Regions from separate parts of the Jejuibacter calystegiae genome, predicted to be linked through region 1. Evidence: predicted binding sites of a transcription regulator. Region 1 holds the regulator's gene; each other region holds the start of a gene.

Region 1 (10,949 bases):
GACGGTCGCCAGCGCGTAATGTTTACGGATTATCAGGTAGCCAATCAGCGTTATCAGCAGCATTCCCGCCAGAATATAGCCCTGGGGTACGTTAAAGTGTAGCGCGCCCGCCGCAATTAACAGACCCGCGATAGTTCCCCCCGCCCGGTGCAGAATGCGTACCCGGGTGGCGCCATAGCCGTTCTGGGTGACAAACATGATGGTCATTAGTATCCACCAGGGTTTGGGCAGATTGAGCGCGGCGCCAAGCAGACTGGCGATGGCAAGCATGGTTCCAATGCGCGCTGCGCTACGCAGCGCCGAGGACTTCAGCGACAGATAGCTGCGCAGCGCCCGAAGCAGCGGAAGATGCTGTTGCCGGTCGGCCATCAGATCCCGAATATAGAGCGGGCGCTGGGTGCGCAGTAGTCGGGCGATACGGCTGAAGTGATAGTGGCAGAACTGCCCCACCGGGTTTTCCGGATGCTGGCGGGCAATCTTTTCCAGCGCGGAGATGGGTTTTTCCATGCTAAAGCGCCGGGGATAGCGGTGGTAGAGTATATCGTCGCTGACTACGCGCAGCCGGGCGGCCACGGTACGGGCCGCCCAGCGAATCACCGGTTCCGCGTGGCTCTGCTCTACCAGTTTCTGTACCTCTTCAGGCTGGTGAAGGCTGACGGAAATATGCTCCTGAAGATCCAGCGCCACCTGAAAGACGCGCAGCAGGCGCTTATAATCATTCTGGCGGCTGGTGGCAGATAGCATATGCAACTGCTGATAACAGAGGCTGATGAGATCCACCACCTTTTGCTGACGAATCAGCAGCGGCGGCAGCGCATTTTCCGGATCGGTATGCTGGGTCAGCAGGCTGTATTTGGCTTCGCAGTAGTCCGCCAGTTCGCGATAGAGCAGGCTCAGGGTCTCGCGTAGCGGCTGCTCACGCCACATCCAGAACCAGAACCAGTTAAAGGCGCCGTACCACAGGGTGCCGAGCGCATACAGCAGCATCGGCTGCCAGACCGGCATATTGCCGGCCAGCCCCAGAGTAAAGATCGCGGCGATAAGCGAAGCAGGCAACAGGCGGCCATGCAGGGCGCTGATTTCCGCCGTAACGCCCAGTAACAGCGCCATTCCGAAGAAGATGGCGGCCAGTGGCAGCTTTTCCATCAGCAGTAGCTGCACCATCAGGCTGCTAAAGGCGAACAGCGAGCCGCCGACGATCAGGCGTTTAAAGAAACGTTTATGGGGGGTATCCAGGCCCGCGATATTGCAACAGGCGGGAACCAGCGAGAAGAGCAGGCCCTGTTGCAGGCTACCGAATATTAGCCCGATAATCACCGGCAGCGACAGTACCAGGGTCTGACGCAGCGCGTAGTTAACTTCGGGGTGATAGATCAGTCGGCGCATTGGCACAGGGTAACGCGTCAGTGGCAAAGAGAAAAACGGCGCGTTGCCACAACACGCCGTTACAGACCGGGATTAACGGGTACCGAAGACGACGATGGTTTTCCCGTGTGCGGAGATCAGGTTTTGATCTTCCAGCATCTTCAGAATACGGCCAACGGTTTCGCGGGAACAGCCCACGATCTGCCCGATTTCCTGACGGGTGATTTTGATCTGCATTCCGTCCGGATGGGTCATTGCGTCCGGCTGTTTTGCCAGGTTCAGCAGAGTCTGTGCGATACGACCTGTCACATCCAGGAAGGCGAGATTGCCCACTTTCTCTGAGGTGACCTGCAGACGGCGGGCCATCTGCGAGGAAAGGCGCATCAGAATGTCCGGGTTTACCTGGATCAGCTGACGGAATTTCTTATAGGAGATTTCAGCGACTTCGCAGGCGGTTTTCGCCCGTACCCAGGCGCTACGCTCCTGGCCTTCTTCGAATAGCCCCAGTTCACCAATGAAATCCCCCTGATTCAGGTAAGAGAGGATCATCTCTTTCCCTTCCTCATCTTTGATAAGTACTGCGACAGAGCCCTTAACGATGTAATAGAGGGTTTCGGCTTTTTCACCCTGATGAATAAGTGTGCTCTTCGATGGATACTTATGAATGTGGCAATGAGACAAAAACCATTCGAGAGTCGGGTCTGTTTGCGGTTTGCCAAGCACCATGCGCGGTTATCCTCTGGTTATAAGCTGACGCCCGGAAGAATATGGGCCTCCGGGCGTATTGATCGTTTGTCCCCGCTCTTGGGGATCTGGCATGAGAAAAGCCTGTAAGCTACATAAATTTCACGTGAAATTTCATCCCGTACGCGCTTCGCCGCGCCGCGAGAGGGTATCCTCAGTGTTTTAGCATAGCTTTTTCCGGGTGTCTCCTATTGTCTCGTTTCAGCTTGACCCGGATCGCCTTCTGTTGCGACTTTCTTTGCGGCGGCTTACTCTGTGGGGAAGAATGGCTTGATGGGAGCGACAACATGCAGTCACGAGTAAAATGGGTTGAGGGCCTGACTTTCCTGGGTGAGTCCGCCTCCGGGCATCAGGTGCTGATGGACGGGAATTCCGGCGACAAGGCCCCCAGTCCGATGGAGATGGTGCTGATGGCGGTGGGAAGCTGTAGCGCCATCGATGTGGTCTCTATTCTGCAAAAGGGTCGCCACGGCGTGACCGACTGCGAGGTGAAGCTAACCTCGGAGCGTCGTGAAGAGGCGCCGCGCCTGTTCACTCATATCAATCTGCACTTTATCGTTACCGGCCAGGATCTGAAAGACAATGCGGTGTCGCGTGCGGTGGATTTGTCTGCCGAGAAATACTGCTCTGTGGCGCTGATGTTGGGTAAAGCGGTGAATATCACCCATTCATATGAGGTGGTGGAAGGCTGATGCTGGCTGGGGAGGGGAGACAGATTCCCCTCCCCAGCCAGGGATTAGGCTATCTTTTTACCTTCCATAATGCGCCGCACCAGCGGCGTCATAATCAGCTCCATCGCCAGTCCCATCTTGCCGCCCGGCACCACCAGCGTATTGATATGCGAGATAAACGAGCCCTGCAGCATCGCCAGCAGCCAGGGATAATCGACCTCCAGATCCCGGAAGTGGATCACCACAAAGCTTTCATCCAGCGACGGGATCTCTCTGGCGGCGAAGGGATTAGAGGTATCTACCGTCGGCACGCGCTGGAAGTTGATGTGGGTACGTGAGAACTGCGGGGTGATGTAGTTGATGTAGTCTTCCATCGAACGCACCACCGAATCCATCACGGCTTCACGGGAATGGCCGCGCTCGCTGGTGTCGCGCACCAGTTTCTGAATCCACTCCAGGTTGACGATGGGTACTACGCCGACCAGTAGATCCACATGCTGCGCCACATCGTGCTGCGAGGTGACCACGCCGCCGTGCAGCCCTTCGTAGAACAGCACGTCCGTAGGTTCTGGTAGCGGCTGCCAGGGAGTAAAGGTGCCTGGCACCTGATCCCAGGGCACTGCTTCATCGTAGGTATGTAGATATTTGCGGGACTTTCCCGTACCGCTATGACCATATTCGGTAAAGGTATTTTCCAGCAGACCAAAGTCATTGGCGTCCGGGCCGAAATAGCTGATATGGCGCCCTAAATCCCGGGCCTTGCGAATCTCCATATCCATTTCCGGGCGGGTATAGCGGTGGAAACTGTCACCTTCGAGCTCGGCGGCTCTGAGCCCAAGTTCGGCGAAAATCTTACGAAATGCGATGCTGGTGGTGGTGGTTCCCGCACCGCTGGAACCGGTGACGGCGATAATCGGATGCCTGGTGGACATAGCTGAGCAACTCCTTGAGTACAGGGGTGTAGCCACTGAAACACGGCGAATTGTTTGGTAAACCAGATATTAGCCGCGGAATTGCGAGCGCGGCATGATGTTGACCGTTTCATGAAGTTCCGACCATACCACAACGGCTTCGCCGGTTTGTAGCTGATGCTTTACATCCGCCACTTTTTGTTCGAGCGAACGCTCATGTTCACCGTAATCGGTGCCTTCGCGCAACACAAAGGCTTCTATCAGACTATCCAGCGTTTCCGCCGATATCTGCTGCCAGGGAATAATCATTTATCCATCCAGGAATTGACTTAACCAGTCGGGAATACGTTTTTCCAGCCACATTTCCGGGTGTCGTAGTGTTCCCCCCACGAAGCCGACGTGGCCACCGTGCTCGGTCAGCTGATACTCAATGTTGGGGGGCAGATGGTCGAGATCCGGAATGACCTGGTGATCCATAAAGGGATCGTCTTTCGCGTGGATAATCAGCGTCGGTCGGGCTATTTGCGGCAGCATTGGCAGTGCGCTACAGCGTCGGTAGTAGTCCAGGGCATCACGAAAACCGTGGATTTTCGAGGTAATCAGATCGTCGAACTCCCGGATGCGGCGAATGCGTTTCAGGCGGGCTCTGTCGATGGGCAGGGTTCCGGGCCAGGCCTTGAGTTTTCGCCCGGCGTTAGCCTTCAGCAGATTCAGCAGATAGCGCTGGTAGAAACGGGAAAACCCTTTTTCCATATGGTAGCAGCAGGGCTCCAGCATCAGCGGCGCCGACACCACGACGCCAGCCGCCAGCGAACAGGCTTTTTCCTGTTGGGCCATCAGGCAGGCCAGCATATTACCGCCCAGCGAAAATCCCACCGCGGCGGTCGGACGAGCGCCGTAGCGCCGGCGCAGCCAGTCCAGGAAGTAGCTGGCATCGTTAGTTTCGCCGGAGTGATAGATGCGGTTCATGCGGTTTGGTTCGCCGCTACAGCCGCGAAAGTGCATCACCACGCCCAGCCAGCCGCGCTGTTTTGCCGCATTCATCAACCCGTGAGCGTATGGGCTGTGCAGGCTGCCCTCCAGGCCGTGAAACACCACCAGGCGCGGCTTATGCTGTGCTTTTGACGGGTGTTCGCTCCAGGCGAGGTCGATAAAATCGCCGTCCGGCGTATCGATTCTTTGCCACCAGGGGGTAAAGCGCAGCCGACGGCGTATCAGGCGCGGCAGCATGGTTTGCATATGCGGATTGCGTGCGCCGATCATTGGGCGGAAAAGCTGCGTCTCGTCACTATTGGCGGAGAGTTCTGCAGGGGTAATTTCTGCCATGGTACAGAGTAATTTTAGTTAATTAATCCGCCATCATACCGGTAAATCCGTAGATTGTTGATGCTTTTTTTGGTCTGTTTAATTCGTCTCAAAGAGGGGGACCCACAGTTAAGGAATGCTTATTAAATCAATCCTGTGAGGAATACGTCATAATGAATCAGAATAAGAATGCCCGTGCTGAAATGTTTTATCTACGGAGGTATTCAGTCCATGTTAAGGCGATTGCCGTTGCGGTTAATACTGAAAACTATTCTGGTGAGCACATCCTGAATGTGCTGGTTTCTCTTTTACGTCAATCGGTTATTGGTGAAGTATTCGAATACCCCTAGCATTTTTAAGTATATCAGGCGAAGCGTTTTATTCCCTTCACTGACGGCATTTATATTCCGTCCAAATCTGTCGCCCATGGTCAGTTGATCCCACAACATGTTATTTCCCATGGGAATCATCAGGAAATAAGCAAAGAGCTCGACCTGATCGTGCCTGTGTCGTGAGGGAGAAAACGAGATTATTGATGTAGCCGATGCGGGCCCGCCAGTTGCTGTGGGCCCGAAAGGGGTTACAGGAAGCCGTCTGTTTTTAGCAGCTTTTCCAGAGTACTGACTTCGGTGTTCAGTTCCGTTTCGTCGTTTTCCAGCAACTGGGCGTGCTTCTGGCGGAAAGCGGAACGTAGCGCTTTCAATATTTCCACGCTGCGGGCCGTGACCTGATGTTCATTCCCATGTCCGGCAAGCTGACTGGACAGGTTCTGGCTTTTGGTGATGATCTCCTCGACTGACGGCAGATAGCGGTTCAGGAAATCCTGGCCGGGCTGCATATCCCGCGGGTCGGTCAGCATGCAGTGCTGGATAAGCCGCGCATACTTAATAATGCCTTTAAGTTCGCTGTGAACAGCGCCTTCCAGATTTTCCAGACTCTCCAGGCGGGCTATTTCCGTTTCAAACGGCGCCAGTTCCGGTTCGTCCTCGCTGTTATCAGGCTCCTTGTCTTCGTCAAACGCTTCCTCTTCGTCGTCTTCATCCTCTTCTTGCGCGGCTTGCCGCTCCTGGATAAACCGCGGATACCAGTACTTACAGTAAGTGACGAAAAGGGCAATAATCGCACCAGTATAGAAGGGGCTGTTGAGAAGCGTATAGGCTTCTATATAACTACCGATAACGAAGCTCCACAGCGCCATATACCAGTAATGGATGCCGCGCCATTTTCCCAGACTGTTCAGCAGATACACCAGCAGCGCCATACTGCCAGCCCAGAACGGGAGCGCCAGAATATCGCCAGTGGGGATCCAGAGCAGACCGGCGGCTATTCCCATCGCAAGAGCCCTACGGTCAAAAAGCAGAGTCCGGAACAGAATCGTGAATCCTGCCCAGCAGAATACCAGGATGGCGCCATCAAGGGAGCCCTCATCTTCCGGGAGCGGGGGATGGAGTTCCGTAGCCAGTGGCTGGAAGTTATTCATGAATCCTCTTGCCAGGACGAACAGCAAAAATACAAGCGTAGCGCGTTTCCAGCGTTTATCGGTCAACCTTTCGGCAAGGCGTTGCTCAAGACTGCTCATGTTATGCCTGCTCTACTTTTCCCGCGCCGCCGTTGGCGATATTCGCAAGGCGAAGGCGCAGGTCGTTTTCCATGGATGACAGCTCTTTTTCCACTTCGCTGCGACGCTTGCGGGCGTCGCTGGCGATATTGACCGACTCTTCAATAGTGTTCAGCAGACGGGACTGCACATCACGCAGGGTTTCGATATCCACTACCGACCGCTCCACTTCGCGGGCGGTTTCCAGAGTGCCGGTCTGCAGCAGCTCTGCATTGCGACGCAGCATCTCGTTGGTGGTATCTGAAACCTCTTTCTGCAGCTTTGTGGCCTGACGCTGTGAATGCAGCGACAGCGCCAGCACAATCTGGCTTTTCCAGATGGGAATGGTGGACAGAATGCTGCTCTGTATTTTTTCCGCCAGCGCCTGGCTGTTCCCCTGCATCAGGCGAATCTGCGGTGCAGTTTGTATCGCAATGGTGCGTGACAGCATCAGGTCATGCAGGCGGCGCTCAAAGCGCTGCATCCCGTCAATCATATCCCGGACAACCTGGGCATTCATGGGGTTATCGGAAAGCTGCGCCTGGGCCTGAGGCAGATCGTGTTGCTGGAGCTGCTCCAGCTTGCGCTTACCGGCGATGATATGCAGGTTGATCTGCTGGAAGAAGTCGCGGTTGCGGGTAAACAATTGCTCCAGCGTAGAGATATTGCGGAGTAGATCGACCATCGCTTCATCCAGCTTACGGGTAATACCTTCCACCTGCTGCGCCAGCGTTTGATACTCCATGAGCGAGCGTTCGACGCGGTTAAACAGCTTGCCGATCAAGGGGATCGAGGCCAGCATGCCGGGCTTTTTGTCGAAGGCGGTCAGATCGACGGACTTTACCTTACCCAACATGTCGGTCAGTTGTTCACCTATAGCGCCGGCATCTTTGGCGCGCACTTGCTCCATCAGGGCGTCGGAAAAGCGTGAAATGCCATTCATGGTTTTGGCGCCGTAAGACAGGGAAAGCACCGGATCGTTAATATCTATCTGCTCGATGAGTTGCTGAACTTCCTGCTGTTGTTCCTGGGTTAGCCGCTCATCAGAAGGGAGCGCGTCGGTAATATCCAGGGGGGCCTGAGAGGCGGAAACGGTGACTGAGGTGCTTTCCGTCATTAATGCATTCCTTAAATAAGAGAACAGTCCGTCTGCAGCAAAATGACGTGAGGCTGGCCACGGAAACAATGGGCGTAATGGTACTTCACGCGCAGAGGCGAGCCAACAAGGCCATGAGAAATATATGGACTCCAGGGGCGGTATTTTCTTTATATTCCTTTAAGAAATAAAAGATAATTTTTTATTTCTTTTTATAGTCTTCGCGTCCGGATACAACTGTCGCTAACAGAGAGTGAATAACGGAGCGAATGATGGCGGGCAGATTTCCTTTATTTCGGGCAGCGACGCTGCTGGCACTGGTGCTGACGGCAGGAGCTGCCCAGGCGGTAGAGGTGACCGTAGCGTATCAGACCTCGGCGGAACCGGCCAAAGTGGCTCAGGCAGAGAATCGCTTTGCGAAGCAGTCCGGAGCAGAGGTTGACTGGCGTAAGTTCGACAGCGGTGCCGGCGTGCTGCGGGCGATGGCCTCTGGAGATGTGCAAATCGGCAATATTGGCTCCAGCCCCCTGGCGGTAGCCGCCAGCCAGCGTCTGCCGGTTGAAGTTTTCCTTGTTGCGTCGCAGCTCGGCAGTTCGGAAGCGCTGGTGGTGAACCAGAAAATCCGCTCGCCGCAGGATCTTATCGGTAAACGTATTGCCGTGCCTTTTATCTCCACGGCTCATTACAGCCTGCTATCGGCGTTACAGCACTGGGGCATTCGTCCCGATCAACTGACTATTGTCAATCTGCAGCCGCCTGCTATTGCCGCGGCATGGCAGCGCGGCGATATCGACGGTGCTTATGTCTGGGCTCCGGTGGTTAACGCCATGGCGAAACAGGGCCGGGTGCTGACCGATTCCGGGCAGGTAGGGCAGTGGGGAAAACCGACGCTGGATGTCTGGGTGGTACGCAAGGATTTCGCCGAAGCGCATCCGGAAGTTGTTACCGCGTTTGCAGCCAGCGCGCTGACCGCTCAGGGGGAATACCTGAAGGCGCCAGATGCCTGGCTGAAAGATAAGGAGCACCTCAGCGTTCTGTCGCGTCTGAGCGGCGTGCCGCAGGAACAGATTCCGGGACTGGTTAAGGGAAATCGCTATCTGCCGGTGGCGCAGCAAATAGAGCAGCTCGCTCAGGGCGGACCGGTGGCGCATACGATTCACGATACCGCGCAATTCCTGAAACAGCAGGGCAAGGTTGCCCGGGTTAGTGACGATTACAGCGACTGGGTGACCGATCGCTTTGTGAAACAGGTTCAACCCTAAGGAGGGCATATGCTGAAGGTCAGTCATCTCAGCGCCGGTTACCAGGGGCATCAGGTACTGCGCGATATTTCGTTGCAGATAGACAGCGGCTCTCTGGTGGTGGTACTTGGCCCTTCGGGTTGCGGTAAAACCACGCTGCTCAACCTGATTGCCGGATTTACGGCGCCTTCCTCGGGGAAGATTACCCATGATGGTCAGCTGGTGACCGGGCCGGGGGCCGATCGCGGCGTGGTATTTCAGAATGAAGGGCTACTGCCGTGGCGCAACGTGCTGGATAACGTGAGCTTTGGCCTGCAACTGGCCGGGGTGGAGCAGCCCCGACGGCATGATATAGCGCAGCGCATGCTTCGGCGTGTGGGGCTGGAAGGCTATGAGCGGCACTTTATCTGGCAACTGTCTGGCGGTATGCGCCAGCGGGTGGGGATTGCCAGAGCCCTGGCGGCGGACCCGCGCCTGCTGTTGCTGGATGAGCCCTTTGGCGCGCTGGATGCCTTCACCCGCGAGCAGATGCAGGAGCTGCTGCTGACCATCTGGCGCGATACCGGCAAGCAGATTCTGCTGATTACCCACGATATTGAAGAGGCGGTTCTGCTGGCCAGCGAGCTACTGATTCTGTCGCCGGGGCCTGGCAGGGTTGTGGATCGCCTGAACCTCGACTTCGGGCGTCGCTACGTGGAGGGCGAATCCTGCCGCAGCATTAAGTCGGATCCTGAATTCATCCGCTACCGCGAGTATGTATTGGGCAGCGTTTTTCACCAGCGGGAGGCCCTGCTATGAGCCTGCATGCCACGTTAAAAGCCGCAACCCGTCCAGGAACGCGCTACCGGTGGCGGATACCGGGGCGACTCTGGCTGAGCGCCGCTACGCTGTTGACCGTACTGGCAGTTTGGTGGCTGGTGACAACGCTGGAGCTTATCGATCCGCTGTTTCTGCCTGCGCCGCAGCAGGTACTGCATCAACTTATGGTTATTGGCGGATCTCAGGGCTTTATGGATGCCACGCTGTGGCAGCATCTGGCGGCCAGTCTGGGGCGCATTCTGGTGGCGCTGCTGGCGGCGGCGGTTATCGGCGTTCCCGTCGGTATTGCGATGGGGTTGAACGATAAAGTCCGTGCGGTGTTCGATCCGCTCATTGAACTGTACCGGCCAGTTCCGCCGCTGGCCTGGCTGCCGCTGATGGTGATCTGGTTCGGCATTGGTGAAACACCGAAGATTCTGCTGATTTATCTGGCGATTTTCGCCCCCGTCACGCTTTCCGCCGTGGCGGGAGTTCGCAGCGTCGATCCGGTGCGAGTGCGCGCCGCGCAGTCGTTGGGCGCCAGCCGCTGGCAGGTGTTGCGCTATGTGATTCTGCCCGGGGCGCTACCGGAAATTTTAACCGGCCTGCGTATCGGGCTGGGCGTTGGCTGGTCCACGCTGGTCGCGGCTGAGCTGATCGCCGCCACCCGTGGTCTGGGGTTTATGGTGCAGTCCGCCGGTGAGTTTATGGCGACCGATGTGGTGCTGGCCGGTATTGGCGTGATTGCGATAATCGCATTTGGTCTGGAGCTGGGGTTGCGCATACTGACGCGGCGGCTGACTCCCTGGCATGGAGTACAACGATGAACGAACGTCTGAGCATTACCCCGCTGGGGCCCGCTATTGGGGCTCTGGTTGATAATCTGTCGCTGGCAAAACCGTTGAGCGATGTGCAGTTTGAGCAGCTTTATCACGCGCTGATGAAGCACCAGGTACTGTTTTTCCGCAATCAGCCGATTGTGCCGACGCAGCAGCGCGACCTGGCACGGCGCTTTGGCGATCTACATATTCACCCGGTCTATCCTCACGCTCGTGAGGCTGATGAGATTATCGTGCTGGATACCCATAACGATAATCCGCCGGATAACGATAACTGGCATACCGACGTGACCTTTATCGAAAACCCGCCGCTGGGCGCTATTCTGGCGGCGAAGCAGTTGCCCGCCAGCGGTGGCGATACCCTGTGGGCTAGCGGTATCGC
Region 2 (10,949 bases), 1.4 Mb from region 1:
TTGTTGGTAGCCGAACCTCAAGAGGGGCGGCTGGTCGCTCACAATATGTTGCGACCAAAGCTGCGCTGGTGGGGATGGTCAGAAGCTGGGCAGCGGAACTGGCTCAGAAGGGGATTACGGTGAATGTGGTTGCGCCTGGCGCCACGCAAACGCCAATGCTGCACGCCCCTGGCCGGGAAAGCGCATCGGTACGGGTGCCGCCCATCGGCAGACTGATTAAGCCGCAGGAGGTGGCATCCTTAACGGCCTGGCTACTGGGAGAGGACGCGGCGCCGGTTACTGGCCAGGAGATGGTGATATGTGGCGGTGCATCGCTATCCTGATGGCATAAAAAATGCCGGTAATTTACCGGCATTGATTCAACGAGATGGCTTCAGACCGACGGAATATTGCGTCCGTAGTAGATCTCGCGCATCTCTTTCCATAGCAGATCGGTAATGGTCTGACGCTCTTCCTCAGTTAAATCTTCCGGTTTGGTGTGGAACATATAGTGCTTCAGGTCGAACTCCTTCAGCAGCATTTTGGTGTGGAAGATGTTTTCCTGGTAGACGTTGACATCAACCATGTCATACAGCGCTTTCATGTCGTCGGACATAAAGTTCTGAATCGAATTGATCTCGTGGTCAATAAAGTGCTTCATGCCATTCACGTCGCGGGTAAATCCCCTTACCCGGTAGTCGACGGTGACGATATCGGATTCCAGTTGGTGAATCAGATAGTTCAACGCGCTAAGCGGGGAAATCACGCCGCAGGTTGAAACTTCGATATCGGCACGGAAGGTGCAGAGCCCGCCTTCCGGATGGCTTTCCGGATAGGTGTGCACGCAAATATGGCTCTTATCGAGGTGGGCCACGACGGCGTCCGGCAGCGGGCCGGGACGTTCGCTCGGGTCAATCAGTTTGGGGTCTACGGGCTCTTCGCTCACCAGAATAGTGACGCTGGCCCCCTGCGGCTCATAATCCTGACGCGCGATATTCAGAATATTGGCGCCGATGATGGAGCAGGTTTCGGTCAGTATTTCGGTAAGACGGTTAGCGTTATACAGCTCATCGATATAGGCGATATAGCCGTCACGCTCCTCTGCCGTCTTAGCGTAACAGATGTCGTAAATGCAAAAACTCAGGCTTTTGGTCAGGTTGTTAAAGCCATGCAGTTTGAGTTTTTTCAATTTGGTCCACCCCCTTAGGATGCCTGTCCGGACAGGGCATCTTGTAGATACTGCGGCAGAGCGAAAGCTGCCGAATGGATCGCCGGATTGTAATAGCGGCAGCGGATACCGGCGCTGTGGAACCGTGCCTGAATGGTGTCGGGACGCAGATGACGCAGCGCTTCGTTGTCGGTCGCCCAGGCAAAGGTCATGATGCCGCCGTAGTAGGTCGGAATCGCCGCCTGGTAGAAACTCACATCCTTAAAGTAGTGGCTCAGTTTGCGATGACTGTCGAGGACTTCGTCCTGCTGCAGGAAGCAGACGCCGTTCTGGGCCACAAAAATACCACCCGGGTTCAGGCAGCGTTTGCACCCTTCATAGAAGGCCGAAGTGAACAGGCTCTCGCCCGGACCGATGGGATCGGTACAGTCAGAGATAATCACATCGAAGGTCTGCGTCGTGCTGTTGACAAAGTTAACGCCGTCATCAATGACCAGATTAAAGCGCGGATCGTCGTAGCTGCCTGCGCTGTGTTTGGGCAGGTACTGACGGCAGAAAGAGACCACGCCGGCGTCGATTTCCACCATGGTGATGCTTTCCAGACTGCTATGACGGCAGACTTCGCGCAGCATACCGCCGTCGCCGCCGCCGATAATCAGCACCCGTTTCGCGTGGCCATGGGCCAGCAGCGGAACGTGAGTCAGCATTTCATGATAGATAAATTCGTCGCGCTCGGTGGTCTGCACCACGCCGTCCAGCGCCATTACCCGGCCAAAGGCCGCGTTTTCGAAAATGACCAGATCCTGATGTTCGGTCTTCTCATGGTAAAGCACGTTATCGACGCTAAAGTACTGACCAAAATGGTCATGCAGCGTTTCATGCCACAGCTTGTTATCGCTCACTGGCGGAAACCTCCTTCGTTAACTTCCCCAAAAAACGGGCGCAACATAATAGCTAACAATGGAGGGGGATGCACATTATTTCAGCGTAGGAGAGCGGAGGGTTACTTCGCCCAGGCGAGCAGGCTGAGGGAGTCACGGGCCAGCGCTTTACACTTCTTCTGGGTGGGTACGGCAATGCCGCTCAGATCGCGATAGCTCTCTTCACCCAGCCGCTTCATATCGTAATTTTCGTAATTGCTCAGATCCCACTGATTCTGTCGTGCGAAGAAAACCAGCGCGCGACGGATCTGGTCATTAGGCAGGTGATCGTAACCGCAGTCATTCTTAAGAAAGACAAAAACTGCCGTGAGATCGGCCATATCTTCCGCTTCTGATTCGTTAAGCGCCTGGCTGGCGGTGGAAAACCCCAGCAGGCCGCCCAACAGCATTGCCCTGACAAACTTCTTCATTACGACTACCGCTTCTGGATGGATACCAGACGTTAGCATATTTTGCCAAAGCGCTACGAGCGGTTATTACCAGGAAATAACCGAGATCAATGGCAACAGGGGATGGTGAGCGGTTTACTTAATCACGGATTAAGTTCTGATTATCAGATAAGGCTGATATAACGTTCGCCAGCGCCCGGGCGGTTACCCACTCTCTCCGTCATCGCCACCCTGTCCGGAGTGCGTTCTCGCTGTTTCTGTTGAGCTGCCTGTTATTTCATTCACCTGCTTCAGGCGGGTTCGCTGCTATGCCTTTTATGGAGAAACCATGACCCTGGATTATGTTGCTCTGGGAATATTCATCGCCGTGGCGTTGATTATTTTCTACGGCATTATCGTGATACACGATATTCCCTATGAAATTGCTAAAAAGCGCAATCATCCGCATCAGGATGCCATCCATTATGCCGGATGGGTCAGTCTGTTCACGCTGCACGTCCTGTGGCCGCTACTGTGGATCTGGGCCACGCTGTGGCGTGAAGACCGGGGCTGGGGCATTCAGCAAATTGCCCAGGAACAGCATGATATTCAGCACCATATGGCGCAATTGAATAACCAGATTGATGAATTACGTCAGGAAATCGCTGTGTTGAAAACCGCCAATAACCCGCATTCGCAGCAGGAGGAACAATAATGGAAACGTTAATGTTACTGACCTACGCGGCGCTGTGTATTGTTATCTTTAAGTTATTTAAAATCCCGCTGAATAAATGGACCGTACCGACTGCGGTACTGGGGGGCATTATTATGATTGGCGCCCTGGTATTAGTAATGAATTACAACACGCCCTATACCCGAATGGGCAGCCAGGTTTTTCGTTCGGTGCCGATTGTTCCCCAGGTGCGAGGTCGGGTGATTGAGGTGCCGGTGAAACCGAATCAGCCGCTCAGGCAGGGCGATGTTCTGTTCCGTATCGATCCCACGCCATTTCAGGCCGAGGTAGATAATCTGAAGGCTCAGGTGAAAGAGGCCAGCCAGGGGGCGCTATCGCTGGATGCCAGCCTTTCAGGCGCCCGGGCGGAACTTCAGCGAGCGGTGGCACAGCGTGATAAAGACCAGCGTGAGTACGCCCGTTTCCAGGCCGGATATGCCAAAGGGGCATTTTCCGACCAGATGATCGACAGCCGTCGGCAAAACTATAAAGCATCTCAGGCGGCCGTAGAGGCGGCACAGGCGAAGGTGCGCGAAGCGAAGCTGGCGCTGGATTCGGAAATCAACGGCGATAATACCGCCGTGGCGGCGCTGATGGCGGAATTGCGTAAGGCGCAGTTTAAGCTGGACCATACCGTAGTGCGCGCGCCTTCTGATGGCTATGTCACTCAGGTGGGGCTGCGTCCGGGCGTGATGGCAACGGCGCTGGGGCTGGCGCCGGTGATGACCTTTATTCCGACCGATACTCACCAGTCTGCGAGCTACGTCGCCGCGTTTCGCCAGAATTCGCTCCAGCGCCTGAAGCCGGGTTACAAGGCGGAGTTTATCTTCCCGGCCATTCCCGGCAAGGTGTTTGCAGGCGAAGTGGTGCAGGTGCTGCCCGCTATTGGCGAAAGTCAGCTTCAGGCCCAGGGAAAACTGCTGACCACCTCGGCGCTACAGACCGACGGCCGCGCGCTGGTCATGCTGAATGTCACCGATAAACGGCTGGCCGCCTATCCTCTGCCGCAGGGAACTTCGGTGGAAGTGGCGGTCTATTCGGACCATTTTCACCACCTGGCGATGATTCGTAAAATCCTGATTCGTATGAAAAGCTGGCAGAATTTCCTCTACCTGGATCACTAAATTCATCCGACGATAGAAAAGTTGTGCAAATAACCGACAGAGGCTTGACCCTCCCCCAGGAAGAAGGTCTATGCTCCCATGTCCGATACCGGTTAATAAGGAACAATGGATCATGCAACGCCGCGATTTTCTGAAGTATTCTGCCGCGCTGGGCGTACTCAGTAGTTTCCCTTTGCTTAGCGGTCGTCTTTATGCCGCAGAGCGCCCGCGGTTACCGATTCCCACACTGCTGGAACCCGACGCTCAGAGCTCGATTCGCCTGACGGCCCAGGTCGGGAAAAGCATGCTGGCGGGCCATCAGGCAACCACCTGGGGTTATAACGGCTCTCTGCTGGGGCCGGCGCTGCGCCTTGAGCAGGGTAAAAAGGTCAACGTTGAAATTCATAACCGGCTGTCGGAAAGCACCACGGTACACTGGCACGGCCTGGAAATCCCCGGTGAAGTGGACGGTGGCCCTCAGGGCGTAATTGCCTCAGGCGCGAGTCGCCGGGTTTCGTTCACGCCGCAGCAGCGCGCCGCCACCTGCTGGTTCCACCCGCATCAGCACGGTAAAACCGGCCATCAGGTCGCGATGGGCCTGGCCGGACTGGTTCTGATTGATGACCTGGAAAGCCGCCAGTTGATGCTGCCGAAGCAGTGGGGAATCGATGATATTCCGCTGATTATTCAGGATAAACGCTTCGATGCCGATGGCCAGATCGACTATCAACTGGACGTCATGAGCGCCGCGGTAGGCTGGTTTGGCGATACACTGTTATGCAACGGCGTTAATTACCCTCAATTCGGCGCGCTGCGCGGCTGGCTGCGACTGCGCCTGTTGAACGGCTGTAACGCCCGCTCGCTGGAGCTGGCGACCAGCGACGGTCGCCCGATGTATGTGGTAGGCAGCGACGGCGGTCTGCTGGCGGAGCCGGTGAAGGTCGAAAGCCTGCCTGTGCTGATGGGGGAACGCTTTGAGGTGTTGGTGGAAGTGAAGGATGCCAAACCCTTCGAGATTATGGCGCTACCGGTGACACAGATGGGGATGCAGGTTGCACCCTTTGATAAACCTCAGCCGGTGGTGCGTATCCAGCCAGTACCGGTTCACGGCTCCGGCGAGCTGCCGGATACCCTGGCGAAGGTGCCTGAACTCCCGAAGCTTGAAGGGCTTAATACCCGCTGGCTGCAACTGATGATGGATCCCCGCCTGGATCAGATGGGCATGCAGGCACTGATGGCAAAATATGGTCAGGAGGCTATGGCCGGGATGGATCACGGTGCTATGGGCCATGGCGATATGGAACAGATGAAAGGGGGAATGGGCCATAGCGCGATGGATCATGGTGCTATGGGCAGGATGGCGAACGGCGATCGGAAGCTGGATATCTATAACGCCAATAAGATTAACGGCAAGGCCTTCGACATGAACACCCCGTCATTTAACGTGCCGCGCGGGCAGTACGAGCGCTGGATCATCTCCGGTGAAGGCGACATGATGCTGCATCCGTTCCACATCCACGGTACCCAGTTCCGTATTTTGTCGGAAGACGGCAAGCCGCCAGCGGTGCATCGCCGCGGCTGGAAAGATACGGTGCGGGTGGAAGGCAAGCGCAGCGAAGTGCTGGTACGTTTCGATCATACCGCCCCTGCGCAACACAGCTATATGGCCCACTGCCATCTGCTGGAACATGAAGATACCGGGATGATGTTGGGTTTTACCGTGGGTTGAGCCTGGGGCGCTGCGGCGGGCGAAGACCGCCGTCTGCGTAAGCTCCCGTGTAGCCATATTTTGTCAATCGAAAAAGCCCATTACCGGTATGTTTCTTGATGAGAAACGCTGATTTCAGGAAGTTGGGAGCATTTAATCTGAATGCTATTCTGAATAATAGGTTCCCGAAGTTCGCTTTTCCGGAAACAGAGGAAGCCACCGAACGACTTGCTGGCTACAGGCTATATATTAAAAACGGATTTTTAATTTCCCTCACAGTCTATTTAATTGCGTTGTGTTCTGAGCTAACAATAAGAAAAATAATGAATTTTTAAAAGCATGATCTGACAAAGTTGATATCGGATTTTTTTGGGAGGGGTGGTTTTTATTTAAAGGACGTATATCATACATTTTGTTTCCCGGCGATTTCTGGTTTAGGCGTGGTTTTACATAAACTGTCTGCTGTTGTGTAAACTAAGGCAACTTATTTTTCCGGGGATTATGAAAGCGCCCGTAAAGGCAAGTTAATACAATTAATAATAGGGATATTCACCATGAGAAATATTACTGACTCTGAGCTTAATGTCGTTTCTGGGGGTTATTATGGCGGTTGCTGTCGTCCTCCGGTTGTCGTTACTCCGCCGTGTAGTCCGCGCCCGCCTGCTTGCGGTAACTGGCTGAATTCACTTCTTCATGCTATTTTTCGCTGCTGATTAAAATAAATCTCTTTCCTCTTCTCTGATAACGAATAAGTTATCTTATCGCAGCTTTTGTAATAACTATGGTAACGGAATCATTTCCGTTACCATAGCTCGTTTGTCATATACGCTTATTCTGCTTCATCCGGCAGCGCATACGCGACAATATAATCACCCATCTTCGTACCGAAAGAGCCGTGCCCCCCGGCGGAGATCACCACATACTGCTTACCGTTAACCTCATAGGTCATAGGCGTGGCCTGACCGCCTGCGGGCAGGCGTGCCTGCCACAGCTTCTTGCCGTTGGTCATGTCATAGGCGCGCAGATAGTTGTCCGCGGTGGCGGCAATAAACAGCACGTTACCGGCGGTAGAGATCGGCCCGCCAAGCATCGGCATTCCCATATTAAAGGGAAGCGAGAACGGGAGCGGGAACGGCAGGCTGTCGCGCGGAGTACCTATGCGTTTCTTCCAGGCGATGGTGTTGGTCTTGAGATCGATACCTGAAATATAACCCCAGCCCGGCTGCTTACACGGCAGGCCGAGCGGCGACAGGAACGGATTCAGGGTAACGCCAAAAGGTACGCCGTACTGCGGCTGAATACCGGATTCGGTGCCGGAGCCTTTGGCATCCTTCGGCGGCTCCATCGGATTACCCGGCCCGCGCGGGATAAGTTTCGAAACGAACGGCAGCGCCATCGGGTTGGCAATGGCTACCTGGCGGTTGGGATCGACCGAGATACCGCCCCATTCAAACATCCCCAGGTTACCCGGGAAGACCAGGGTGCCCTGTTCGGAAGGCGGGGTAAAGGTGCCTTCATAGCGCAGACCGTGGAAGATCACCCGGCACACCAGCTGATCGTACATGGTAGCGCCCCACATATCGGCGCCGGTCAGTTTTTTCTCCGGACGGAACGTCAGTTCAGAGAACGGTTGAGTAGGCGACAGACGATCGCCTTTTGCAGGGCCCTGCGGAACCGGACGCTCTGGGGCAGGTACCACGGTTTTACCGGTGCGTCTGTCCAGCACGAACAGGTTGCCGGTTTTGGCCGGCGCGTAGATAACCGGAACGGTGTTGCCGTCTTTATCGGTAATATCCGCCAACGTCGGCTGGGAAGGCATATCCATATCCCACAGATCGTGATGCACGGTCTGATAGGACCACTCCAGTTTACCGGTGGTGGCGTTAAGCGCCAGAATCGAGCTGGCATAGCGCTCCTGCTCCGGCGTACGATTGCCGCCCCAGATATCCGGCGTGGTCACCCCGGTCGGGATGTAGACCAGATCCAGCTTCGCATCGTAAACCGACGGCGCCCAGGAGTTCGGCGAGTTCAGGGTAAAGTGATGCTCGTCGGCCGGAATAGCATTCGGGTCTTTGGCGCCGGGGTCGAAGACCCACAGCAGCTTACCGGTATTCACGTCGAATCCGCGAATCACGCCGGAAGGCTCGCGGGTCGAGAAGTTATCGGTGACCGCTCCGGCAATCACAATGACCTTGTCGGTAATGATCGGCGGCGAGGTGGGTTCGTACATGCCCGGCGTAGTGACCGGCATATTGCTCTGCAGATTCAGTTCGCCGTTATCGGCAAAGCTGGCGCAGCGTTTGCCGTTATCGGCGTTAATGGCAAACAGGCGGCCATCGTTAACTGGCAGAATGATACGGCGCGGGCAGTCTGCCACCACATCCGGCGCAGCATTGTCGGGGGTAGCCTCATGATAAGAGACGCCGCGGCAGGTCACGTGCTGGAATGAAGGGTCGGTCTTCAGTTCAGGATCAAAATGCCATTTTTCTTGCCCGGTGGCGGCATCCAGGGCGAACAGGCGCTGGTGCGCGGTGCACAGGAACAGGCTATTGCCCACTTTGATCGGCGTGACCTCGTTAGTGATCTCGACCGGATCGTTATCCTGCTTCAGATCGCCGGTACGAAACACCCAGGCTTCTTTTAGCTGGTGCACGTTGTCAGCGTTGATCTGCTTAAGGGGCGAGTAACGCTGGCCTTCCTGGGTGCGTCCATAGGCTGGCCAGTCGCCGTCAGGAATATCGGAACTCTGCGCCGCTGCCGTGGCGTCGGTCGGCAGGGTACCGTGGATCTCCTGAGGGTCGTTAAATCCAGCCCAGGTCAGGATCCCGGCGCTGATAAGCAAGGTGACGACCAGTGCAGGAATAGCCAGACTGACATGAACGAGGTTGCGCCAGATAAAGGGCAACAGTAGCCAGATACCGAAGAATACCAGCACGTCACAACGCGGTGTCAGGGCCCAGAAGTCGAAGCCGACCTCCCAAACGCCCCATAGCATGGTGCCGAGTAGCAGAAGGGCATACAGCCATAATGCAGCGGCGCTGCGGCGCCACAGCAACCAGGCAACCACCAGCATGACGATGCCGGCTATCGGGTAGTACCAGGAGCCGCCGATCGCGACCAGCCAGACACCACCTCCCAACAGCCAGAGTCCTGTTAACAACGCAAACAGAGCGGATAACGTCACGACCATACGTGGCCGGGGTTGTTGTTTTTCCATAGCGAAGAGTTCCATTAATTTTTGATAGCAATTAATTATAGTTATTTACATGTGTGATAACGATCACAAAAAAGGCTTTTGATGCAAAGAAGCGAAGGTGGGGGGTTTGCTGTTATACTCTGCGATCTTTCGATTCACGCGGGCACTTTCTCTGAATGAAGGGCCGCGGAGCAGAGCCTTATCAGCAAATTATTTGGTTATACAGATGAAACATAAAGTAGAAGTGATGATCCCGGAAGCGGAGATCGCGGCGCGTGTCGCAGAGCTCGGGCAGCAGATTAATGAACGCTATCGCGACAGCGGCAGCGAAATGGTGCTGGTGGGGCTGCTGCGCGGCTCCTTTATCTTTATGGCGGATCTGTGCCGGGCGGTTGAAGTGCCTCATGAAGTCGACTTCATGACCGCTTCCAGCTACGGGAGCGGGATGTCCAGCACCCGTGACGTGAAAATCATCAAGGATCTGGATGAGGATATTCGCGGTAAGGATGTGCTGATCGTGGAAGATATTATCGACTCCGGCAACACCCTGAGCCGGGTGAGTGAGATTTTGCGCCTGCGTGAGCCGAAATCACTGGCTATCTGTACCCTGCTGGATAAACCCTCGCGCCGTGAGGTGGACGTTAAGGTTGAATATATCGGCTTCTCCATTCCCGACGAATTTGTGGTGGGTTACGGCATTGATTACGCTCAGCACTATCGCCATCTGCCCTACGTCGGCAAAGTCGTTCTGCTGGACGAGTAACAAAAAGGGCCGCGATGCGGCCCTTAACATTATTTATGGTTTTGATGCTGCTGACGCAGGTTGCAGATGCCCTTACGGTAGTTCTGCTCCAGCGACTCGCGGCTGGTGGCGGTTACGTCCAGATCGCGCAGCAGGCCGTCGTGAATGCCGTAGGCCCAGCCGTGGATGGTGACCTTCTGGTTACGTTTCCACGCTGACTGCATAATGGTGGAGTGGCCCAGGTTATAGACCTGCTCCATCACGTTCAGCTCGCAAAGCGTATCCATGCGCTGACTTTCCGGCAGTTCGCCCAGCAGGGAGCTGTGCTTAAACCAGATATCACGAATGTGCAGCAGCCAGTTGTTGATCAACCCCAGTTCGGGATTTTCCACCGCCGCCTGCACGCCACCACAACCGTAGTGACCGCAAATAATGATATGCTCGACCTCCAGCACATCGACGGCGTACTGAACCACGGAAAGACAGTTCAGGTCGGTATGGATAACCAGGTTAGCCACGTTACGGTGAACGAATATCTCGCCCGGCTCCAGGCCGGTGAGGCGCTCAGCGGGAACGCGGCTGTCGGAACATCCGATCCATAGAAAACGGGGCTTCTGAGCTTGAGCAAGCTGCGTAAAGAAGCCGGGATCCTCTTCCACCAGCATTTTGGACCAGAGACGGTTATTGCTGATGAGACTGTCGATATCTTTCATAGAGGTTAACAACCTGTAACCAGATTAGTGCGTTGGGGTAATATAGGGCAACTCAACTTTTTTTTAAACCATATAACTCGTGTAAGAAAAACAAGGCAAGCTGAATCTATGGCATATGCACTGGAACTTGAGCAACTGACGAAAACCTATCCCGGCGGCGTTCAGGCGTTGCGAGGCATCGATCTGCGCGTAGAAGCCGGTGATTTTTACGCACTATTGGGGCCTAACGGCGCAGGAAAATCCACCACCATCGGTATTATCAGCTCGCTGGTCAATAAAAGCGCAGGCCAGGTCAAGG
Region 3 (10,949 bases), 1.8 Mb from region 1:
CGCCCTTTAACATCCAGTTGCTGGCTGAAATCCTCCAGCACGGCGCTGTTTTTATTACTCATCATCATCGGTCAGCTCCGCGTCAGTAACGAATTTTCGGGTCGATCAGCGCATAAAGTACATCGACCACCGCATTAAACAGAATGGTCAGCACCCCAACCAGAATCGTCAGACTGAGTACCAGTGAATAGTCACGATTCAGAGCGCCGTTAACAAACAGCTGGCCGATTCCCGGCAGGCCAAAAATGGTCTCAATCACCATCGAGCCGGTAATAATGCCCACGAAAGCTGGCCCCATATAGGAGAGCACCGGTAACAGCGCGGGACGCAGCGCATGGCGCAGAATAATACGCCGCATCGGCAGCCCCTTGGCCCGGGCGGTACGAATAAAGTTCGAGTGCAGCACCTCGATCATCGAGCCGCGGGTAATACGGGCAATACTTGCGATATAAGCCAGTGACAGCGCCACCATCGGCAAAATCACATAGTTTATCTGCCCGCCGTTCCAGCCGCCTCCCGGCAGCCACTTCAGGGTAATCGAGAAGATCAGCACCAGCAGCGGCGCCACTACAAAGCCGGGGATCACCACCCCGGTCATGGCGAACCCCATCACCGTATAGTCCCATTTGGTGTTCTGCTTCAGGGCGGCCACAGTACCGGCTCCCACCCCCAGAATGACCGCCAGCACGAACGCGGCCAGCCCCAGCTTCGCCGATACCGGGAAGGCACCGGCCACCAGATCGTTAACCGAATAATCTTTATATTTAAATGACGGCCCGAAATCCCCGTGAGCCAGCTGTTTCAGGTAGCTCGCATACTGGGTCATAATGGGATCGTTAAGGTGGTATTTGGCCTCGATATTGGCCAGCACTTCGGGCGGCAGATTACGCTCGCCGGTAAAAGGGCTACCGGGCGCCAGGCGCATCATAAAAAAGGAGATGGTAATTAAGATAAAAAGCGTCGGTATCGCTTCCAGACAGCGACGCAGGATAAATTTCAGCATTGCCCTAACCCTCTGGCTCTGTCACTGAAGAGGCATCGTGCGGCGGGTCTTAACCCGCCGCGGACCATCAGTGCTTAATAATGTACATATCTTTGGTGTAGGTATTATCCAGCGGATCCTTGCCGGTATATCCCCCTACCCACGGCTTCACCAGTCGGGTGTTCACATAGTAATAGACAGGCACAATGACGGAGTCTTTGTCCAACTGCTGCTCCGCCTTATCATAAAGCTCTGCCCGGGCCTCATCGCCAGAGGCTTTCAGAGTCTCGGCGATAATCTTATCGAATGCCGGGCTCTGGTAATGCGCAGTATTATTGGAACTGCCCGACAGCATGGTGTTCAGGAACGAGCTTGGCTCATTATAATCGGCACACCAGCCGGCGCGGGCCACATCATAATTCCCCTGATGGCGGGTATCCAGGAAGGTTTTCCACTCCTGGTTTTCCAAACGAACGTTAATCCCCAGGTTTTTCTTCCAGATAGAGGCGGTGGCAATCGCCATCTTCTTATGCAGATCCGAGGTGTTATACAGCAGGTCGACACTCAGCGGTTTTCCTTTGCCATAGCCCGCTTCTTCCAGCAGTTTACGCGCCTCTTCATTACGTTTTTCCTGGCTCCAGCCGAACCATTCCGGCTTCGTCAGTTTCATTCCGTCGGCGTAAGGCGGAGTATAGCTGTACGCCGGGAGGTCACCCTGGTTTTTCACCTTATTGACGATGATATCGCGATCCAGCCCCAGTTTAAGCGCGGTACGCACCCGCGGGTCATTAAACGGCGGTTTCTTATTATTGATTTCGAAATAGTAGGTGCACATATAGGGGGTGATACTGAGTTCTTTCGGCAGTTCCTGTTTCAGTTTGCGAAACAGCTCAATGGGCAGGTAATTATTGGTGATGTCAATTCCGCCGCTGCGGTAACGGTTAACATCGGTCACTTCAGAAGCAACGGGTAACCAGGTCACTTGGTTAATCACAGTTTTGGCGTTATTCCAGTACTGCGGATTGCGGGCCAGCACCAGGCGCTCATTCACCACCCATTGCTTGACGCTATAAGCGCCATTATTCACCATATTTCCTGGCTGGGTCCACTTCTCACCATATTTTTCAATTGTGGCCTTGGGCACCGGCGACATCGAAGGATGAATCAGCAGTTTATAAAAATAAGGCACCGGTTCACTTAGCGTGACCTGTAGGGTATGAGCATCCAGCGCTTTAACCCCCAGAGTCTCCGGTTTTTTCTTACCGGCGATAATATCGTCGACGTTGGCGATATGCCCATACTGAAGATAACTGGCGTAAGGCGATGCGGTATCTGGCGTCGCCAGTCGCTGCCAGCTATAGACAAAGTCCTGGGCAGTCACCGGTTCGCCGTTGGACCATTTGGCGTTTTTACGCAGATGGAAGATCCAGACTTTAAAATCCTGGTTGTCCCATTTTTCCGCTACGCCTGGGATGGGATGCCCCTGAAGATCGGAAATCAGTAGCCCCTCGAACAGATCGCGATTCACATTAGATTCAGGGACACCTTCTATTTTATGCGGATCCAGCGACTGTACTTCCGCACCGTTATTACGCACCAGGGTCTGCTTTTCCGCCAGGGCTGTTCCTTCAGGAACCTCCGCCGCCCCTGCCCCATTCGCCGTAATGAATGCCGCCAGTATCGCGACGGCGATCCCGGTCTTCTTTGTGATGATGGTCATTGTGTTATTGCTCCTGTACTTATAATTATTGGCCCTTGCAGGCCTGCGCCATACCGGGACGAGCCCGGCGGCGGGCGTCGGTATGAACGAAAGACCGACAACCCGTCACTCTTTTACGTCGCGCGAATCCGGCGCGCCGTATTGTTAAACCAGCCAGACAGAGGCAGACACCATCACCAGGTGAAAGATTCAAAATGGCGTTTAACGCTATAATTTATTGTTATTGCATTATAAAGAGTTATATAGCCCCGCTCCCCGCAAACTAGCAAAGAGCAAAATGCTTCCGCCAGGATTATTTTGCAAAATTGTTAAGCTATGCGTCGGGCGGATAAAAATCACCCAACTGCGACAATGCAGACGGATGCCGTATCAATATCATTGACGTAAGGCCGCCGCCAGAGGTTGTCCGGCATCGCCGATACAATTTTTATATATCAGAAGAGATATATACGACAGCGGCGCCCGTCAGGCGCCGCAGAAAATGAGAATAAATAACCGTCGATTAGCTTAGCAGACCCGGAAATATCGATTTAATACCGGTAACGATAAACTCAATCCCCAGCGCCATCAGCAGCAGGCCCATGATTCGGGTAATAACATTAATGCCAGTCTGCCCCAGCAGACGCACCAGCCAGGGCGCGGCGCGGAACAGCAGCCAGCAGCTCAGGGCAAACAGCGCGATCGCTACGCTAAATCCCGCCAGATGAAGCCAGCTGTCGTAGCGGGTGCTCCAGACAATGGTGGAACTGATAGCACCGGGGCCCGCCATCAGCGGCAGCGCCAGCGGCACCACCCCCACGTTCTCGCGGATGGCCGTTTCCGATTTTTCCTGCTTGTTCTGTTTGTCTTCTCCCAACTTGCCACTAATCATCGACATCGCGATAGTGACCACCAGAATGCCGCCCGCAATCCGGAAAGAGTCGATAGAGATGCCGAATATCTGCAGGATGGCATCTCCCAGGAACAGCGAGCTCCAGAGAATAATGGCGACCGAAAGACTGGCGGTCATATTGGTCTTGTTACGCGCCGCCGCGGTCTGGTAGCTGGTCATACTGATAAACACTGGCAGGATCCCTACCGGGTTAACCAGCGCAAACAGACCAATAAAGAACTTAAACCAGGTCGGAAAATCGAACAGTATCTGAGCCACCCGAGACTCCACAAAATGAACGGGGAAAAAAGGCCCGCGTAATGTAATGGAAAAGCGCCAGCGACGCCACGTTAATTCACCATCCGGCGCTTATCTCCACCGCCACTGCGGCAAGGCGCCACGGCTTTTTGCTGAGATTATAGTCAGTCGCCTGGCGGCTACTCCTTTGGCGTAACCCCGCACGATTAAAAAACCATCAAAACCGCATGCTGAAAGGTGTCAGCTTGGCGTAAAATTGACGCCGATCACAAAATAACTACTCAGAAGTGAGTAATCTTGGTGTCGCCGCCAGGGATAACAGCGTCAGGTTGATGATGTTTAAGGCAAGGCTCTTTTAGTAAATCTGCGTCGCTGCTGTTTTCGCGCCAGCGACAGCCAATCGGCAGGCTATACTGAGGTCCTGGATGCTGATTTACTAAAAGAGTTTAACATTATCAGGAGAGCATTATGGCTGTTACTAACGTCGCTGAACTGAACGCACTCGTCGAGCGCGTAAAAAAGGCCCAGCGTGAATATGCCAATTTCACCCAAGAGCAGGTCGATAAAATCTTCCGCGCCGCTGCACTGGCTGCCGCCGATGCTCGAATCCCCCTCGCCAAAATGGCCGTTTCTGAATCAGGCATGGGTATCGTTGAAGATAAAGTGATCAAAAACCACTTCGCTTCCGAATATATCTACAATGCCTATAAAGATGAAAAGACCTGCGGCATTCTTGATGAAGATGATACCTTCGGCACCATCACCATCGCCGAACCCACCGGGATCATCTGCGGTATCGTTCCAACTACGAACCCGACTTCAACCGCAATTTTTAAAGCGTTGATCAGCCTGAAAACCCGTAACGCTATTATCTTCTCTCCGCACCCGCGTGCCAAAAACGCCACCAACAAAGCTGCGGACATCGTGCTGCAGGCGGCTATCGCGGCCGGCGCGCCGAAAGATATTATCGGCTGGATTGACGAGCCTTCCGTGGAGCTCTCAAATCAGCTGATGCACCACCCTGACATCAACCTGATTCTGGCCACCGGTGGTCCGGGTATGGTGAAAGCCGCCTACAGCTCCGGCAAACCGGCTATCGGCGTGGGTGCGGGTAACACTCCGGTAGTTATCGACGAAACGGCCGATATCAAACGCGCCGTGGCGTCGATCCTGATGTCCAAAACCTTCGACAACGGCGTCATCTGCGCCTCCGAGCAGTCGGTAGTGGTGGTGGACTCGGTATACGACGCGGTTCGCGAGCGTTTCGCCAGCCACGGCGGTTACCTGCTGCAGGGTAAAGAGCTGAAAGCCGTTCAGGACATTATCCTGAAAAATGGCGCGCTTAATGCCGCCATCGTGGGTCAGCCCGCAACGAAAATCGCGGAAATGGCGGGCATCGAGGTTCCGGTCGGCACCAAGATTCTGATCGGTGAAGTGACCGACGTGGATGAGAGCGAGCCGTTTGCTCACGAAAAACTCTCCCCGACCCTGGCGATGTACCGCGCCACCGACTTCGAAGACGCAGTCGTGAAAGCGGAAAAACTGGTGGCTATGGGCGGTATCGGTCATACCTCCTGCCTCTACACCGACCAGGACAACCAGCAGGCTCGCGTGAACTTCTTCGGCGATAAGATGAAGACTGCCCGTATCCTGATTAACACTCCGGCCTCTCAGGGCGGTATCGGCGACCTGTACAACTTTAAGCTCGCGCCTTCTCTTACCCTGGGCTGCGGCTCATGGGGCGGTAACTCTATCTCCGAGAACGTTGGTCCTAAGCACCTGATCAACAAGAAAACCGTTGCTAAGCGAGCTGAAAACATGTTGTGGCATAAACTTCCGAAATCAATCTACTTCCGCCGCGGTTCACTGCCGGTAGCGCTGGATGAAGTGGTTACCGATGGCCACAAACGCGCCTTTATCGTGACCGATCGCTTCCTGTTCAACAACGGCTACGCCGACCAGATTACTTCCGTTCTGAAGGCTGCCGGTGTGGAAACCGAGGTCTTCTTCGAAGTTGAAGCGGATCCGACGCTGAGCATCGTGCGCAAAGGCGCAGAGCAGATGAACTCCTTCAAGCCTGACGTGATTATCGCGCTGGGCGGCGGTTCCCCGATGGATGCCGCGAAGATCATGTGGGTCATGTACGAACATCCGGAAACCCATTTCGAAGAGCTGGCGCTGCGCTTTATGGACATCCGTAAGCGTATCCACAAGTTCCCGAAAATGGGCGTGAAAGCGAAGATGATTGCCGTGACCACCACTTCTGGTACTGGTTCTGAAGTGACGCCGTTCGCGGTCGTGACCGATGATGAAACCGGCCAGAAATATCCGCTGGCAGACTACGCGCTGACCCCGGATATGGCGATTGTCGACGCCAACCTGGTAATGGATATGCCGAAATCCCTGTGCGCCTTCGGCGGTCTGGATGCGGTAACCCACGCGCTGGAAGCCTACGTATCAGTACTGGCATCTGAATTCTCTGACGGTCAGGCCCTGCAGGCGCTGAAGCTGCTCAAAGAGTACCTGCCGGCCTCTTACCACGAAGGCGCCCATAACCCGGTAGCCCGCGAACGCGTGCACAGCGCGGCCACCATCGCCGGTATCGCGTTTGCTAACGCCTTCCTGGGCGTGTGCCACTCTATGGCGCACAAACTGGGCTCTCAGTTCCACATTCCGCACGGTCTGGCCAACGCCCTGCTGATCTGTAACGTCATCCGCTACAACGCGAACGACAACCCGACCAAGCAGACCGCATTCAGCCAGTACGACCGTCCGCAGGCACGCCGTCGTTACGCTGAGATTGCCGATCATCTCGGCCTGAGTGCCGCAGGCGACCGTACCGCGCAGAAGATTGAGAAACTGCTGGCATGGCTGGAAAGCCTGAAGGCTGAGCTGGGGATTCCGAAATCTATCCGCGAAGCTGGAGTTCAGGAAGCCGACTTCCTGGCGAACCTGGACAAGCTGTCTGAAGACGCTTTCGACGACCAGTGCACCGGCGCTAACCCGCGCTACCCGCTGATCGCCGAGCTGAAACAGATTATGCTGGATACCTACTACGGTCGCGATTTCGTAGAAGGCGAAACCACTGAAGCACCGGCAGCAGCGGCAAAACCGAAAGCTGCACCGGCGGCTAAAGCGCGCAAGAGCAAGAAAAGCGCCTAATCGCTAAGCAATAAAAAAACCCGCCGTTTCCCGGCGGGTTTTTTATTGCCTGCTTCACAAGGCATCAACAGCCCTGTATCGCCTGCAAAGAGCCTTTCGCCAGCGCTTCCTTATAGTGTTTGCGACACACCGATACGTAGCGCTCATTGCCCCCTATTTCCACCTGAGCCCCTTCCTGATAAGGACGTCCGTTTTGGTCCAGCCGCAGCACCATACTCGCCTTACGGCCGCAGAAGCAGACGGTCTTTAATTCCACCAGCTTATCCGACCAGGCTAGCAGATATTGACTGCCACTAAACAGTTCGCCGCGAAAATCGGTACGCAGCCCGTAGCAGAGCACAGGAATATCCAGGTCATCGACCACCGCAGCCAGTTCAGAGACCTGCTCACGAGTCAGAAACTGGCTTTCATCCACCAGCACGCAGTGGATGGTCTGACGCTGATGCTCTTCGCGAATCTCTGCCAGTAAGGAAGTTTCAGGATTATATAGCCGGGCGGGAGAAGAGAGGCCGATACGGGAACTCACCTTACCGGAACCAAAACGGTCGTCAATTTCTGCGGTATAAACAACCGTCCGCATACCACGCTCCTGGTAGTTCCATGAGGATTGTAACAGTGCGGTAGATTTACCGGCATTCATTGCAGAATAGTAGAAATAGAGCTGCGCCATCGAAGTCAAAACCCCGGTCTGGATGTCAAAAAGTATAGAGCCATGATTGTACCATATCCCCGAGTCTCCCCGGCTCCATTCCCCTCTGACTTCAGGGTGATTAACATATTATATATGACTTAGAACTATTCGCATCTGTGATTGTTCGCATGGTCATTATCAGGTTATCGTTTGTTAACTTACGGACTATAAAGCATTTTTATCGTCACTCCGCTCGCTTTCATTCATAATCAAAAACTGTGATCGCCCTCCTGTTATCCCGCTATATCGAAGAATAAGCGACCAGTGAAATGAAAAAAATTATCTATTGATGCTTTTATCTGACGCACTCCCCCCATGCTTTCTGCCGAAATTTTGACTGTCATGGCGTTTTTCTGTGATACAGAACAGGGTCAATTAAAGTAAATAGAATAATAAAAGATGTGTCGGCCAATGCGATATTTTGCGTTCCTTACATTTACCCTATTGCAGAACCAGAATGAAGGCTCTATTATTACCTCAACAAACCACTCCCCCAATATAAGTTTGAGATTACTAAAATGAGCGAAGCACTTAAAATTCTGAACAACATCCGTACTCTTCGTGCTCAGGCCAGAGAATGCACACTGGAAACGCTCGAAGAAATGCTGGAGAAACTGGAAGTCGTGGTAAATGAGCGCCGCGAAGAAGAAAACGCTGCAGCAGCTGAAATTGAAGAGCGTAACAAGAAACTGCAGCAATATCGCGAAATGCTGATTGCTGACGGTATTGATCCTAACGATCTGCTGAGCGCTATGAGCAGCAGCAAAGCGGGTACCAAAGCCAAGCGCGCTGCTCGTCCGGCAAAATATGAATACACCGACGAAAACGGTGAAGCTAAAACCTGGACCGGCCAGGGCCGTACCCCGGCGGTAATCAAGAAAGCCATTGATGAGCAGGGCAAGAGCCTGGAAGACTTCCTCATCAAAGAGTGATTGGTATTGCTATGAAAAATCCCGCTATGGCGGGATTTTTTATTGCCTCTCTCCCCGACCTGGACTCAGTGCCGTGATTAATTACAGCTAAATAACAAAGCCGCAATAGCCCTGTGGCAATAAATTCATCTTTCTCCTGCTCCCACGCGCCTGTCATGATGCGAATAGAGAATCGCCTTAGACGATATCGTCAGGGATTTTCTGATTTTTCCTTCCCCTCCTCCACGACTTATAACACCCTGTATCTTAATTTTCGTTATCAGATAAAGTCCCGGATTTATACCCACAACGCATCATCTGCCAGGCAGCCATAGCAAATAACCCGTATACCGTTCCGGTTAATGAAAAGAGATCTCAATGAAATGAAATCTGCGACACACGGCAAATACCGATAAAAAACAGGCAGCCGCCGAAGCGACTGCCTGTTTCATAATGAGGATGAAGTATCAAGAGGCCTGTTTCAAAGAGGCTCCGCGGCCAATCGCATAATAGGTAAAACCGCGACGGCTGAGACGATCCGGATCGAACAGATTTCGTCCATCAAATATAACCGGCTGGTTCAGCGTCTGCTGAATAAACTCCAGATCCGGTGCACGGAAGCTCTGCCATTCGGTACAGATAATTAATGCATCAGCCTTATGCAATGCGGCCTCTTTGGTACCCATCAGACGCAAATCATCGCGATGCCCATAGATACGCTGAGTCTCATCCATCGCCTCGGGATCGTATGCCTGTACCGTTGCACCACGTTTCCAGAGTTCTTCCATCAGTACGCGGCTGGAGGCCTCACGCATATCGTCAGTGTTAGGTTTAAAAGAAAGTCCCCACAGCGCGAAGGTTTTCCCTTTCAGATCTTCACCGAAGTGACGCGCGATATACTGCGGCAGCTTCTGTTTCTGATCGTCGTTAATATCTTCAACCGCACGCAACAGTCTGGGTTCATAGCCAATCTGCTGCGCGGTGCGGATTAATGCCTGCACATCTTTCGGGAAACAGGAACCACCGTAGCCACAGCCGGCATAGATAAAGTGGTAACCAATGCGAGAATCCGAACCGATTCCCTGACGTACCTTTTCGATATCCGCGCCCAGATGCTCCGCCAGGTTGGCGATCTCGTTCATAAAGCTGATTTTGGTCGCCAACATGCAGTTGGCGGCATATTTGGTCAGCTCGGCGCTACGGATATCCATCAGGATCATACGGTCATGGTTGCGGTTGAAAGGCTCATACAGCTCACGCAGCAGGTCGACAACCTCTTCATTGTCGGTGCCCACCACAATGCGCTCAGGGCGCTTACAATCCGCCACCGCGGCCCCTTCTTTCAGAAACTCAGGGTTAGAGACAACATCGAAGGGAATCTCAACGCCGCGGCTCTTCAGGGTTTCGTCCATAGCCGCACGTACTTTCTCCGCCGTACCGACCGGTACGGTTGATTTATCCAGCACCACCTTATGAGAGGTCATATGCTGGGCAATAGTGCGGGCAACGGCGAGAACGTATTTCAGATCCGCAGAGCCGTCTTCATCCGGCGGTGTTCCCACGGCGATAAACTGCATCGTGCCGTGCTCTACCCCCAGACGGGCGTCAGTACTGAAATTCAGACGCCCCTCTTCGTAATTTTTAGTGACCAGCGGCGTCAGGCCCGGTTCATAAATGGGGATATTCCCCTTTTTCAGATTCTCAACTTTGGTTTCATCGACATCGATACACATGACGTCGTGGCCGACTTCAGCAAGCACTGCAGCCTGCACCAGCCCCACGTAGCCAATGCCAAATACCGTCACTTTCATTAGGTTGTCCCGGTTTCAGTGATTTATTTTTTTCCGCCAACGGCCTCTGTTAGCCAGGCCTTGAACTCTTCGCCCAGGCTATCGTGGCGGACGCCGTACTCAACAAATGCCTGCATATAGCCAAGCTTGTTGCCGCAATCGTGGCTCTTACCCTTCATGTGGTAAGCCTCAACGGTCTCTTTATCCATCAGCATAGCGATAGAGTCCGTCAGCTGAATTTCATCGCCAGCGCCCGGAGGCGTACGGGCCAGCAGCGGCCAGATATCAGCGCTGAGCACATAGCGGCCCACCACGGAAAGGTTAGAAGGCGCTTCGTTGGCCTTCGGTTTTTCCACAATGCCAACCATCGGTACGCTATCGCCCGGGGTCAGTTCAGCGCCTTTGCAATCCACCACGCCGTATGCGGTCACATCTTCCACCGGCTCGACCATAATCTGGCTGTGCCCGGTCTCTTCGAAACGATGAATCATTTCAGCGAGGTTGTCTTGGCTCAGATCGGACTCATATTCGTCCAGAATCACGTCCGGCAGAATCACAGCCACC

The links. Region 1 encodes CRP, which controls carbon source genes, mostly activating them, when cyclic AMP is high. Its sites were predicted from a motif close to ATGTGANNNNNNTCACAT; they were not measured.
Region 2: a site for CRP is predicted at 9,269-9,286, ahead of hpt (hypoxanthine phosphoribosyltransferase). Genes of this name have one in related genera too.
Region 3: a site for CRP is predicted at 4,086-4,103, ahead of adhE (bifunctional acetaldehyde-CoA/alcohol dehydrogenase). Genes of this name have one in related genera too.

What each region holds. Positions count from the first base shown of each region.
Region 1 is NZ_CP040428.1:731,446-742,394, reverse strand. It holds gene FEM41_RS03525 (YccS/YhfK family putative transporter) at 1-1,386, opposite strand, end outside; gene crp (cAMP-activated global transcriptional regulator CRP) at 1,459-2,091, opposite strand; gene FEM41_RS03515 (OsmC family protein) at 2,397-2,801, shown strand; gene FEM41_RS03510 (phosphoribulokinase) at 2,846-3,712, opposite strand; gene FEM41_RS03505 (YheU family protein) at 3,782-4,000, opposite strand; gene FEM41_RS03500 (hydrolase) at 4,001-5,017, opposite strand; gene FEM41_RS24480 (hypothetical protein) at 5,170-5,346, shown strand; gene FEM41_RS03495 (5-bromo-4-chloroindolyl phosphate hydrolysis family protein) at 5,577-6,575, opposite strand; gene FEM41_RS03490 (toxic anion resistance protein) at 6,577-7,710, opposite strand; gene tauA (taurine ABC transporter substrate-binding protein) at 7,962-8,951, shown strand; gene tauB (taurine ABC transporter ATP-binding subunit) at 8,961-9,728, shown strand; gene tauC (taurine ABC transporter permease TauC) at 9,725-10,555, shown strand; gene tauD (taurine dioxygenase) at 10,552-10,949, shown strand, end outside.
Region 2 is NZ_CP040428.1:2,129,537-2,140,485, forward strand. It holds gene FEM41_RS09785 (SDR family NAD(P)-dependent oxidoreductase) at 1-323, shown strand, start outside; gene speD (adenosylmethionine decarboxylase) at 374-1,168, opposite strand; gene speE (polyamine aminopropyltransferase) at 1,183-2,049, opposite strand; gene FEM41_RS09800 (YacC family pilotin-like protein) at 2,151-2,498, opposite strand; gene FEM41_RS09805 (DUF3302 domain-containing protein) at 2,806-3,171, shown strand; gene FEM41_RS09810 (HlyD family secretion protein) at 3,171-4,313, shown strand; gene cueO (multicopper oxidase CueO) at 4,426-6,021, shown strand; gene FEM41_RS09820 (glucose/quinate/shikimate family membrane-bound PQQ-dependent dehydrogenase) at 6,830-9,217, opposite strand; gene hpt (hypoxanthine phosphoribosyltransferase) at 9,423-9,959, shown strand; gene can (carbonate dehydratase) at 9,989-10,651, opposite strand; gene FEM41_RS09835 (ABC transporter ATP-binding protein) at 10,760-10,949, shown strand, end outside.
Region 3 is NZ_CP040428.1:4,123,912-4,134,860, forward strand. It holds gene oppC (oligopeptide ABC transporter permease OppC) at 1-68, opposite strand, end outside; gene oppB (oligopeptide ABC transporter permease OppB) at 83-1,003, opposite strand; gene oppA (oligopeptide ABC transporter substrate-binding protein OppA) at 1,071-2,702, opposite strand; gene FEM41_RS19120 (YchE family NAAT transporter) at 3,205-3,852, opposite strand; gene adhE (bifunctional acetaldehyde-CoA/alcohol dehydrogenase) at 4,300-6,993, shown strand; gene tdk (thymidine kinase) at 7,058-7,663, opposite strand; gene hns (histone-like nucleoid-structuring protein H-NS) at 8,203-8,616, shown strand; gene FEM41_RS19140 (UDP-glucose dehydrogenase family protein) at 9,063-10,406, opposite strand; gene galU (UTP--glucose-1-phosphate uridylyltransferase GalU) at 10,430-10,949, opposite strand, start outside.